4 regions of the Salinimonas marina genome follow, and region 3 is predicted to be linked to each of the others. Evidence: predicted binding sites of a transcription regulator. Region 3 holds the regulator's gene; each other region holds the start of a gene.
What was found. The regulator sigma-54, encoded in region 3, starts transcription at its own class of promoters, with help from an activator protein. The targets are predictions, from matches to a motif close to GTTGGCACGNNNNTNGNNT.
Positions count from the first base shown of each region.

Region 1: the regulator sigma-54 is predicted to act here: its motif matches at 1,887-1,905, upstream of IT774_RS11360 (EF-hand domain-containing protein).
Region 2: the regulator sigma-54 is predicted to act here: its motif matches at 1,011-1,029, upstream of IT774_RS06215 (DUF1328 domain-containing protein).
Region 4: the regulator sigma-54 is predicted to act here: its motif matches at 1,805-1,823, upstream of fliE (flagellar hook-basal body complex protein FliE).

Region 1 is NZ_CP064795.1:2,526,225-2,529,391, forward strand. It holds gene IT774_RS11350 (hypothetical protein) at 1-51, opposite strand, end outside; gene IT774_RS11355 (sensor histidine kinase) at 51-1,448, opposite strand; gene IT774_RS11360 (EF-hand domain-containing protein) at 1,552-1,815, opposite strand; gene IT774_RS11365 (EAL domain-containing protein) at 2,003-3,167, opposite strand, start outside.
Region 2 is NZ_CP064795.1:1,402,486-1,405,652, reverse strand. It holds gene IT774_RS06220 (DUF2383 domain-containing protein) at 133-591, shown strand; gene IT774_RS06215 (DUF1328 domain-containing protein) at 1,071-1,247, shown strand; gene IT774_RS06210 (hypothetical protein) at 1,274-1,468, shown strand; gene IT774_RS06205 (efflux RND transporter permease subunit) at 2,606-3,167, opposite strand, start outside.
Region 3 is NZ_CP064795.1:3,063,091-3,066,257, forward strand. It holds gene lptA (lipopolysaccharide transport periplasmic protein LptA) at 1-525, shown strand, start outside; gene lptB (LPS export ABC transporter ATP-binding protein) at 528-1,253, shown strand; gene IT774_RS13745 (RNA polymerase factor sigma-54) at 1,334-2,818, shown strand; gene hpf (ribosome hibernation promoting factor) at 2,850-3,137, shown strand; gene ptsN (PTS IIA-like nitrogen regulatory protein PtsN) at 3,147-3,167, shown strand, end outside.
Region 4 is NZ_CP064795.1:2,770,046-2,773,212, reverse strand. It holds gene IT774_RS12380 (sensor histidine kinase) at 1-296, shown strand, start outside; gene IT774_RS12375 (sigma-54-dependent transcriptional regulator) at 293-1,657, shown strand; gene fliE (flagellar hook-basal body complex protein FliE) at 1,895-2,224, shown strand; partial or broken gene fliF (flagellar basal-body MS-ring/collar protein FliF) at 2,241-3,167, shown strand, end outside.

The sequences.
Region 1 (3,167 bases), 540 kb from region 3:
CGCGCAGCCTGTCAAAACCGCTACCAGTGACAGAACTAGCATTTTTTTCATTATTGTTCTTCCTCTTGCGGGATAGTCACCCTAAAACATACATCGGCATAATCCACCTCTGCCACTTCCACATCCCCATGCATCAGTTTGGCACAATCTGAGACAATAGACAGTCCCAGGCCGGTCCCGATGACATTATCGTTGCGTGGATCATCGCCCCGGGTGAAGGGTTCGAATAAACGGGTCACTGTTTCCGGGGAAATCCGTTTTCCACGATTGGCAACATCCAGGGTTATGTGTTTATCTTTTTCATAAATAGCCAGGTTGATTGGCCTGCCCACGGCGCCATGAGCCACCGCATTAGAAATCAGATTATCCAGAATCCGACGGTAAAGTTCTTCGTCTACCCAGATTTTACTGACCCGGATATCTACCGTGACTTCGCGTTCCTGCAAGGCCAGCGCATAATCTTCCAGACAATCCTTCACCATCTGGCTCGGGTTCACCTCGGTAAACGTAGGCTGCGCCTGTTGTAACAACAGGTTGTAGTCTAACAGCTTTTCAATCAGCGTATTGAGCCGTTGTGTACTGGAGGTCAATAATGCCAGCACTTCGGTCTGCTGAGTATTCAAATGCCCCACTACATTTTCCGACAGCAGGCTGCAACCTTCCTTGATGCTGGCCAGCGGGGTTTTTAATTCGTGGGCAGCATGACGTAACAATGCGGTACGGATATGTTCCAGTTGTTGCAGTCGATCGGCCAGCCAGTGTAAGTCTTTTTCGACGCCGATAAGCTCAGTGGGGGCCTGCGTCGATAAGGGCGGTAACGTGCCCTGCTCCTGGGCCAGGATCCGGATAATCTGTTTAAGCTTTTTAACCGGATTTACAATTAACTGACTGCCCAGCAAAATCAGCAGCAGAGAAACGCTTACCAGCATCGCCGTAGACCAGGCCTGTTTAGCCTGCATCGCGTTCAGATCGTTTTTCTGAACTTCCAAACGCTGCTGTATGGCGGTATCCACATCTTTTCGCATCAGCGACACATGCTTGTTCATCGCGTTCAAATACGCGTTAAGCACTCTGGTATCGTCAATGTTTCGAAAGGTTTTTAACTGGGTAATGTCTTTTTTAATGGTGTCGCAGGTATTGCTGGCCGGTAAGCTAGTGCACAGCTCTTTAAGTGCTTCGACAAACTGTATGATGGCATTATCGGTAAGCTCAGCCACCGTTTCATTGCGAATAATAGCATATTGACGCAGGGCACGTTCCAGGTCGATAGCGGCGCCATCGAGTTGTTGCATCAGCCCCACAACATCCACCACGTAGCGGGTTTCTACGTGGGTCATTTTGCCTACCTTTGCTAAATCGTTCTGGCTTTGCCATAACAATGCAATAAGTGGCACCAGGGCCAATACAAAACTGGCAAGGGTTAATTGTCGTAAGGAACCGAGTCGCACTACCTGCTCACTGAAAGAAAAACGGCCAATCAGAATGGCATACCCCTAAATTGCTAGCAAGTCAGAGACACGACGCTCCTTATTGCTTGTTATACCTTTTGTCTTAAGGTTTAGCAGTTGCCTGTGCAACAAACTCGTCACCGGAAAGCTCCTGTTTACTGAGTTTGCCATCTTTATTATTGTCCAGACGAGCAAACTTACGCAAGAGCTGGGTGTCAGACACCGCTTCTTTAAGAGACACCTGACCATCAAGGTCTGCATCTAGACGGGCAATGGTTGACTCTGTCGCGTTAGCATTGGCTACTGCCACAGACTGCACTGCAATAATGGTGAGTAAAATTAAAAAAACTTTTTCAATGCGTTTCATAAGCTGCTCCTGACTTTGGCAAATTTGGCGTCTTGTGCGGTAGTTGCCAAAAAGTAATAACAAAAATTACAAAGCCAGAACCATGCCAAAGTGCTTTAGCGTTTACATATTAACAACTTAAAGTAAAATTCGGGGACATTATTCCTATTCAGCTAATAATGTGTTGCTGTTCACCAACAGCTTCTAATCAGCTTTTACCGCCGTCTTCAGACCGCTGTCGCGGGGAGGAGCCAAAGTCAAAATAGTCAGGTAACAGGGCAATTTTTTCCAGGGGTAACGGCTTACTGAACAGATAGCCCTGAACATGATCGCAACCATGATTTAACAAATATTCCCACTGGCTAAGCTCTTCTACCCCTTCGGCACATATTGTCAGTGACAGCCGTTTAGCCAAATCGATAATGGCGCCGGTGACCAGTCGGCTGCGATGACACGTACTGATTTCCCGCACAAACTGCCGGTCAATCTTGAGGGTATCGATGGAGATTTGGGTCAGGTAGCTCAGTGAGGAGTAGCCCGTACCGAAATCATCCAGAGCCACCGCACACCCCATATTACTGAGGCGTTTGAAAAGTTTATTCGCAGATTCGAAATTTTCGAGATACGCCGACTCGGTTACTTCAAACTCAATGTATTCGGGATTGACCTGCTGCTCGGTGAATATTTGGTAAATAACATCGAACAATTCGCTATGTCGCAGGTCATGACCCGATAGATTAATGGCCACCCGAAATTTATGCTGCATAACTGACTGTAGCAAAGATAGATCGGCACAGGACTGCTCGATAGCCCAACGGGTCAGCAGGGAAATTTTACCGCTTTGTTCGGCCACAGGAATAAACTCACCAGGCAACACCAGCCCAAAGTCAGGATGTTCCCAGCGCATCAGGGCTTCAAAACCTATCACCTGGCCATTACGGTCAATTTTGGGCTGGTAAAACAATACAAACTCGTTGTTGACGATGCCCTGATCGATGCTGTTGGCGATAGACAATTTGCGTTTGTGGGTTTCTACCATCTCATTGGTAAAGATGGTGGCCATACCCCGTCCGCGAGCCTTAGACCGATACATGGCCAGATCAGCATTACTCATTAACTGGCTAAGCTCAAAATCAGCCTCGATGGCCCGGGCAATACCAATACTGACACCCACCGTCAGTGCCAGTCCGCGAAAATGAAAGGGCTTTTCGAATGCGGCAATCACTCGCTGCGCCAGATTGTCGAGACTGACATCGGTGACATCACGATCAGGGACAATAATAAATTCGTCGCCGCCCAGCCGGGCCACCAAATCGCTTTCTCGTAGCATTCCGGAAACCCGGTCAGCAACTTCAATTAAAATCAAATCACCC
Region 2 (3,167 bases), 1.7 Mb from region 3:
CGACTATTTTTAAAACATTTTATTTTATTTATTAAGAAAGAAATAATTGCCTGACATTGGAATACCCTTTGCAATCTTTTTCTGGTAACCGATGAACAGTTTGGCATAACTATCTGCAACAGGAGCGGTAAGATGAATCAGCTACCCGCTAATATCGACAAGATTTCCGATATTATCAAAGTTCTTAATGGTGGCATTGAGTTTTATAAAGACGGAATCAAGAAAGTAGCTGGTCACAATATCCAGGCCATGTTCAATCGCATGCTAGAAGAAAAGCAGCAAGCGGTACTGACTTTACAGGCTTATCTTCCTGAACAAAAAAGTGCGAAGGTTAGTGGCAATACTGATTGGTCTATTGGTGTTAGAAATATGTACACCAAATTACTCGGGGCGCTGAATCCGATAAATGATCATAATTATGTCAAACAGCTGGAAAGTGTCGAAGATAAAGTTTTGGCAAAAATAAATGATGCATTAGAGGAAAAGCCACCACAGCAGTTTGCCTGCGAGTTGCGTCGTATCCGCTCACGTATGCAGCAATGTCGTGAAGAACTTGGGTCATTCCACCATGCAACAGCCATAGCGGGCTAATGCCCGCTGGCGTGGTTGCTCCCCTACCTCGCGGTTCTCTTTTAAAAGCTTTTTTCGGTTGCTACCCGTCTTAGTGACATGACTCAACTTTTCTCCCCCTCCCACCTTGCTCATCTCATGACAACAACCTAGCTTGCCGAACGCTGACGTTATCGACTGTGGCACTGCCGAAGATTCAAATAGCGCTTGTGCCTGTGCGGTAATCACATGATTTTTAAATTCGTGCCGCATGCCGGTATAGCTAATTCTCTGCAGATTATTTCCGGCAAAGCCTGAAATGTAATCTATTCTTAAATTTCAGTAATATATCTGTGTAAAAAGTGCAGAGTAACCCGTTCTGACAGTCCATTTTTGCTTCAATCATTTTTTATAGCGTAAAAAAGTTAACACTTTAACTATATTAATCAATAGCTTATATTTTTGGCACGGTTCGCGCATAACTTATAATGAAATTAAGGAAGCTAAACGAGGATGAAATTATGTTAGGTTGGGCAGTTACATTTTTTATAATCGCCATTATTGCAGCAGTTTTTGGCTTTGGCGGCATTGCCGGTGCAGCGACAGGCATTGCCCAATTCTTATTTTTCGTGTTTGTAGCATTGTTGGTCATTTCGTTAATCGCCAACGCGCTTCGTGGTAAATCACCGAAAGTATAAAAAATTTTATTAAAGGAGCAAGAACTATGATGTCGTACAAGAACTTACTGAAGACACTTTTGGTAGCTGGTTTTGCATTTTCTCTAAGCGCGTGTGATGACGGCGGTGCTGAAAATGCGGGTGAAAAAATTGATGAAGCAGTAAGCGAAGCAGGTAATGCAGTAGAAGATACCTGTGAAGATGTAAAAGAAGGTATGGAAGCAGAAGATAAAGACTGCTAATTACGTATCTTGAAAGATTTGGCGTGTAAGCCAACCATAAATGCCAGCCAGGGTAACTGACTGGCATTTTTTTATGGGAAATAACTGACCACCAGCGTCTTGTCCCACGCAGCCATCTGAGCAGTATCTGAATAGAATAACCCCACCCTCACCTGAGTCCCCCTCACATAATGCTTTCCAGCCTCATCCGCCTTTAGCTGTGACTCCAATACGAATTCGCTATTGTTATTCTGAGGGTTCTACCTCGCCATGGCCAGGGTTTGCTATCCGTTACCAGGCCTCAGCACTTCCTCTATACTCTTTTGCCAACCGGTTTGCTCTTAGTATGCCCTGCATGACAACTTATCTGTGTCTGACGATAATGGCTATCTGCGCAGCGAAGATTCGCTGTGCTTTCTGATGCAACTCTCTGGCGTAGCGTACCTTGGCCGATCACACCCATTGGTAGCGCGTTAAAACGGGATAAAGGCCAACACGGCCATGGGAAAAATATACCAGCGAGTGTTGTCGTTACGGATTTACATCACACTTTGCATGACACTTTACAAGATGCAGGGCCATTGCGGCTTTTTCCTATGAATAAGACAGCCGCTGTCTATTTGACGGTCTGCCTCTGGGCAAGTGTGTGGCTCATCTGTTTACCTAAGCTAGTTAAAAAAGCGAACCGTAGTTCCATTTTGCTGACAGGCCATCGGGCAATATGATGCTAGCTGCTGCAGATTCAAATTAGGTAGTGTCTTCGCAACCAGCGCATTGTCGCCCGCTTCAATGTTCATGTTGTGTAATGAGTAGTGGTTAGACAAAGAGCATGGCTGGAAGCCCGGGTTGCGCTGTTTATCTGACCAACACAAAAACACTGAAAGGTCGGGAAAACCGCGGTGCAAAGTTTTTTATTGTTACGGGTTTGGTTAGGTGATGGCCCGATATGCAACGTTATATACCACAAGTCACCCTGGCCTTATTGCAGCAAGCATGCAACGCCGGGCCGCTACCATGGTCCTTCGTCATTGGTTGGGTGGAAAGCGAAGGTGCCACGCTGACTCTGAGCCTGCCGCCTCACGGCTCTTCTCGTAAAGGAGACAAAAACACGACGCCATGGCATCGTGTTTTTGTTTGGTAATAAAGTGAAAATACCGATTATTCAGGCTTTGATTTAGCCACAAATTTATTAAGCAGGGCAGGCAGCAAGGTAATATCAGTCACTAATGCTATGATCATCGCCGTGGCGGTAAGCAGCCCAAAATTAACACTGGGGATAAAGTCTGAGAAGCCGAACAATGAAAACCCTGATGCAATAATAAATGTAGTGAACAGAATCGCCAGGCCGGTATGACCAAAGGCTAAGCGCCCTGCACGTTCGGCCAGACTAGAATTGTTAACATCATTGCCTGGTGCATGCGACTCGTTGTCCGATCTCATCCCTTTTAAGTAGGCATGCAAAAAGTGGATAGTGTCATCCACCGCAATACCCATAGCGATGGCGGCAATGGTGATAGTCATGATATCAAGGGGGATCCCGAGCCAGCCGATGATGCCCAGAATGCCTAATGTGGTCAGAATATTGGGTAACAGCGCAATCAGGGCTATTTTCAGGGAGCGAAAAATCGCCAGCAGTACCAGCCCCAGAACCACATAGACAATACCCAGTGTTTTAATTTGCGAATCAAAAAGCCGGCTTAAAATATCCTGGTACAGCACG
Region 3 (3,167 bases):
GCGACACCGGTTATGGCCGGCAGTGCTGATTTTCAAAAACCTATCACCGTGGATGCACGTACCCAGTCTATGGATGGCAAAAATAAAGTCACCCGCTTCAAAGACAATGTGCTGATTACCCAGGGCACCCTGACCATCGAAGCCGATGAGGTTGAGGTCAATGCCAAGCAGGGTGAAGGTAAAGAAATTATGATTGCCCGCGGCAAACCTGCCCGCTATTCCCAAACCATGGATGATGGCAGCAAGGTCACCGCCCAAGCCAATGAACTTCGCTATGAAGTGAATAAACGGACCATTTCCATGCGCGGTAATGCCCAGATAAAACAAAATAGCAGCATGGTCAGTGGCGACAGCATTACTTATGACATGATGAAAGAACAATTGATGGCGACCAGCAGTGACGGCAATGATGATAGCCGGGTCACCACCGTATTTCGTCCGCAGGCGGTAAAAAAATTAAGTGATGAGTCTGAGGACAAGCAGGGTGACACCGACGGTAAGAATGATACGCAAGGTGACAAATAAGTATGGCAACACTGACAGCCCGGAACCTGGCAAAATCGTATAAATCCCGACAGGTGGTACTGGATGTCAGTCTGTCGGTATCCACCGGTCAGATTGTGGGTTTGCTTGGCCCCAACGGCGCAGGTAAAACCACCACGTTTTACATGATTGTGGGCCTGGTCGCGCTGGATAAAGGCAAAATCACCATCGATGATAACGAACTCACGCATCAGCCGATGCATGAACGTGCCCGTCAGGGGATTGGCTACCTGCCGCAGGAAGCCTCTATTTTTCGAAAACTGACAGTTCACGAAAATATCATGGCGATTTTACAAACCCGCAGCGATTTGGATTCACAAAAACGTGAAGAAGAAGCTGATGCCCTACTTGATGAATTTAATATCAACCATATACGTAATAGTACTGGTATGAGTTTGTCCGGCGGCGAGCGTCGACGGGTGGAAATTGCCCGGGCACTGGCCGCTAATCCGCAGTTCATTCTGTTGGATGAACCATTTGCCGGTGTTGATCCAATCTCAGTCAATGATATAAAAAAGATTATTCAGCATTTACGTGACCGGGGCATTGGGATCCTCATTACCGACCATAACGTACGGGAAACCCTGGATGTATGTGAGGAAGCCTACATCGTTAGTCATGGAGAGCTCATCGCGCAAGGCAGTGCGGAGCAAGTATTAAGCAACCAGAAAGTGCGTGATGTATACCTTGGTGAACAATTCAAGCTATAGTGTGGGTATTAGGGATGATCTTATACCCGGTGTTTCACCGGAAAACTTACACATGCACCCGAGTTTAAAATAAGACGTAGATGAAACCATCTTTACAGCTAAAATTTAGTCAACAGTTAACTATGACCCCGCAACTGCAGCAGGCCATTCGGCTATTGCAGTTGTCGACACTCGACCTTCAGCAGGAGATTCAGGAAGCGCTGGACTCAAACCCTTTGCTGGAAGTAGATGAAAGTAGTGACAACGACGGGGCAGAGAAAAACAACCAGGACAGCAACAGCGATTCCGACAATATCGAGGCCTCCGCTACGGCCGGTGACAACATGGACTCTGGCGAAGCGCTGGAGAAAAATGATTTGCCGGACGAGCTGCCTATCGACAGCACCTGGGATGAGTATTATTCCGCCTCTTCAGCCCCGGCTCCGGGGCCTGGCAGTGACGAAGACCAGGTATTTCAGGGTGAAACCACTGATGACATTCAGGCTCACCTGCTGTGGCAAATGCGCCTCACCCACTTTTCAGAAACAGATCGCGCCATCGCGATGGCGATTATCGACTCAATTGATGAGTCAGGGTATCTGACTGTATCGGTGGAAGAAATTCTGCAAAGCGTGAACAGCGATGAAACCGAAGAGCCGGTGGAAGAAGATGAAGTGGAGTGTGTGTTAAAGCGCATCCAGTTGTTTGATCCTTTAGGTTCCGGCTCACGCACTCCCCAGGAATGTCTGCTGGTGCAATTACGCCAGTTTGCCCCTGATACCCCCTGGCTGGAAGAAGCCCGCAGCCTGATTGAGGATTACTCTGATTTACTGAGCAGTAAAGACTACCGCACCCTGATGCGCAAAAGTAAGCTCAAAGAAGATCAGCTGCGAGAGGCTATGCGGTTACTGCAAACCCTGAATCCTCGTCCTGGCAGTGCGCTGATCACCAAAGAACCTGAGTATGTGATTCCGGATGTGTCGGTAGCCAAAAAGAATGGCCGCTGGTCAGTAGAGCTAAATCCGGACAGTTTGCCAAAACTGAGCGTAAATCAACAATACGCTGCGATGAGCCGGCGGGCTCGCAACAGCAGTGATTCGCAGTTTATTCGTTCGCATATGCAGGAAGCAAAATGGTTTATCAAAAGCCTCGAGTCGCGTAATGATACGCTGCTGAAGGTGGCGAATTGTATTGTGCAGCAACAAATGGGCTTTTTTGAACATGGGCCCGAGATGATGAAGCCCATGGTGCTGAATGATGTTGCCGAGATGGTGGACATGCACGAATCAACGATTTCCCGGGTCACGACCCAGAAGTATATGCACACCCCTCGTGGTATCTTTGAGCTGAAATATTTCTTCTCAAGCCATGTGGCTACGGAGTCTGGCGGCGAGTGTTCTTCCACCGCCATACGGGCCCTGATTAAAAAGCTGGTGGCGGCTGAAACACCCAGCAAGCCACTTAGCGATAGCAAAATTGCAGATGTGTTGGCCGAGCAAGGAATAAAAGTTGCCCGGCGGACAATTGCAAAATATCGGGAATCGTTATCGATCCCACCGTCGAACCAACGCAAAAGCCTGATTTAATAAGGCTAGCTCACAATAAGGAAGGCGAACTATGCAAATCAATCTTACTGGTCATCATATTGAGATCACTGACTCTTTGCGTAATTATGTCGATACAAAATTCAGTAAGCTGGAGCGCCATTTTGACCATATTTCCAATGTTCATGTTATTTTGAACGTGGAAAAGATAACGCAGAAAGCGGAAGCTACGGTTCACCTAAGTGGAGCAGAAGTCTTTGCTTCGTCAGAAAATACCGATATGTATGCAGCCATTGATAGCATGGTCGATAAACTGGATAGGCAGGTTATCAAGCATAAGGAAAAACTGAAAAAACATTAGTCTGTCACTATGGATATACAAGCCATCATA
Region 4 (3,167 bases), 290 kb from region 3:
CCCCCGAAACCCGGATACGGATCGTCGCGAAGTATTGTGATGAAAAGGTGCATATCCAGGTCATCGACACGGGGCCGGGCATTCCAGATACCGAAAAAGATAAGATTTTTGAACCGTTTTTCACTACCAAAACCCATGGCACCGGGCTGGGACTGGCAGTGGTAAAGTCGGTGGCCCACGCCCATCAGGGCCAGCTAAGTGTCACGAATCTGGCGCAGGGGGGAGCTTGCTTTTGTCTGACTCTGCCTGGCACTAAGTCTGACATGGGTACTTATACCTCAGGAGAAACAGCATGAGCCAAACCAGTATATTGATTGTGGAAGATGATGCCGGTTTACGCGAAGCATTAATTGATACCCTGAATCTGGCCAGGTATCGGGTAGTGGCAGCCGATAGCGCCGAAGAAGCCATGAGTTGTTTAGGCCAATATCAGATAGACTTAGTGGTCAGTGATATTCAGATGGCCAAAATGAGTGGCCTGGTGTTGCTTAAACATATTAAGTCCCGCTTTCCCCAGATGCCGGTGTTACTGATGACCGCGTATGCCACCATTGATGATGCGGTACAAGCCATGCGTGATGGGGCCACCGATTACTTATCCAAGCCATTTGCTCCTCAGGTGTTACTGAATCTGGTGGAGCGTTATGCGCCTGCTCAGAAGGTGGAGTCCTGTACTCCGGTTGCCGCCGACCCCAGTAGTCTGGAGCTTTTAGCCCTGGCCAGTAAAGTGGCGCGTTCGGAGGCAACGGTAATGGTGTTGGGCCCTAGTGGTTCAGGCAAAGAAGTGCTGTCGCGTTATATTCATGATCAGTCTAACCGGGCGGCGGCGCCATTTGTGGCAATAAACTGCGCGGCCATTCCTGAGAATATGCTTGAAGCCACGTTGTTTGGTTATGAAAAAGGCGCGTTTACCGGCGCGTTACAGGCTAGCCCCGGCAAGTTTGAACAAGCCCAGGGCGGCACTCTGTTGCTGGATGAAATTACCGAGATGGATTTGGCGCTACAGGCCAAATTGCTGAGGGTGTTACAGGAAAAGGAAGTCGAGCGGTTGGGCGGACGCAAAACCGTCAAGCTGGATGTGCGGGTGATTGCCACCAGTAACCGTGATTTACGCGCCGCCGTAGACAATGGTGAATTTCGCGAAGATCTTTTTTACCGTCTGAATGTGTTCCCCATCACCTGGCAGGCCTTAGCGCAGCGCCCGGGCGATATTGTGCCGCTGGCAGATCACTTACTTGCCCGCCATGCCCATAAGCAGGGGCAGGCCACCGCAAAGCTTAATGCGTCAGCCCGCAATAAACTTATCCAGTACGACTGGCCTGGTAATGTTCGCGAGCTGGAAAATGTTATCCAGCGGGCACTGATACTGCACAGCGGTGATACAATTGATGCCGGCGATTTAATGATCGATATGGCAGCCACGCTGGCCAGTCATAATACTGGCCAGACTCATCAGGTAGCGCCGGTTGAGGCCCAGGAGGACAGTAGCCGCTTAGGCAGCGAATTGCGTCAGCAGGAGCATCAGATTATTTTAGATACGCTCCAGGTTTGCAACGGCAAACGTAAAGACGTGGCTGAAAAACTGGGTATAAGTCCGCGCACCTTACGCTACAAGCTTGCCAAAATGCGCGAAGATGGTATTGATGTGCCCGCCTGAGACCATGTGCAATTAAACATACCGTGAGACTGCCCGGCCTCGCGGTATTTTTAACCAATTCTTTTTTATTGCTTCCTCCCCCTCCCTAGCGTCTGTCATTTTTTTGGCTAACCATTCCCAAGCTATTGAAAAATATCAATAATAAAAGTTGGCTCAGCCCTTGCTTCAGTCTTGTTATATTGATGAGTCAGACAAGCTTCTGACGGCATAAATCTTGGAAATCTTGGGAGAATAGCGATGGACGTTAAAGCCGACAGTTTGTATCAGGAAATGCAGGCCATGATTGGCCAGGCGCGCCTGCAAACCAGTGCCACGCCCGAAATTCAGGCTAACCCCGGGGCGGCCGGTGAATTTTCCACCATGCTGAAAAGTGCCATCGACGGGGTCAATGACATGCAGATGAATTCAAAATCAATGCAACATTCTTTTGAAATGGGTGACCCCTCATTAAGCCTGGCCGATGTCATGCTGGCCAAAGAAAAAGCCGGTATTGCCTTTGAGGCCACGGTGCAGGTACGCAACAAAGTGCTTGATGCGTACAAACAAATCATGAACATGCCGGTGTAGGCGAGGAACAATAATCATGGCTGATACTGGAACCAATTTGACTGTGTCCGATCCCGATGCCTTAAGCGGCGCGCCAGAAACAGAAAATAAGTCTGGTTTTATGGATACGCTGGGCAGTGCCGATATGATGCGGCAGATGGCACTGGTGGTGGTACTGGTTATCTGTGTAGCCATTGCGGTATTTATTATGATTTGGGCGCAGGAACCCGATTATCGGCCACTGGCAAAAATGCCCACCGAAGAGCTTATTGAAACCCTGGACTACCTTGATGCCAATCAGATTGAATACAAGCTGGAAGGCAATACGGTATTTGTCCGTAATGATGAGTTTCAGAATGTGCGCCTGGGCATGACACGCCAGGGCCTGGTTAATACCGAAGATGCCGGCTCCGATATTATTATGCAGGACATGGGCTTTGGGGTCAGCCAGCGGGTGGAGATGGAGCGGCTCAAGCATGCCCGCGAAAAACAAATTGCGGCGACCATCGAAGATATGTCGAGTGTGCAGAAAGCCCGGGTACTGCTGGCCATGCCCAAAGAAAATGTATTTGCCCGGCGTGAGAAAAAAGCCAGTGCTACCGTGGTATTAACCCCAAGCGTGGGCAGGTGATTGGCGGCGAAGAAGTTGATGCGGTGGTAGATATTGTGGCCTCAGCCGTGCAAAGCATGGAGCCGGCCAATGTTACTGTTACCGACAGCAATGGACGGTTATTAAATTCAGGCTCCCAGGACTCTATCAGTTCGCGGGCACGCAAAGAATATGAAATTGAAAGCAAACGCGAACAGCAGTACCTGCAAAAAATTGATGCCATCTTAATCCCGGTCCTGGGGATTGGTAATTACACCGCGCAGGTCGATGTCTCAATGGACTTCACCGCCCGGGAACAAACCCAACGCAGTTATAACCCTGAGGTGCCGGCGATTCGTAGCGAAATGATCACCG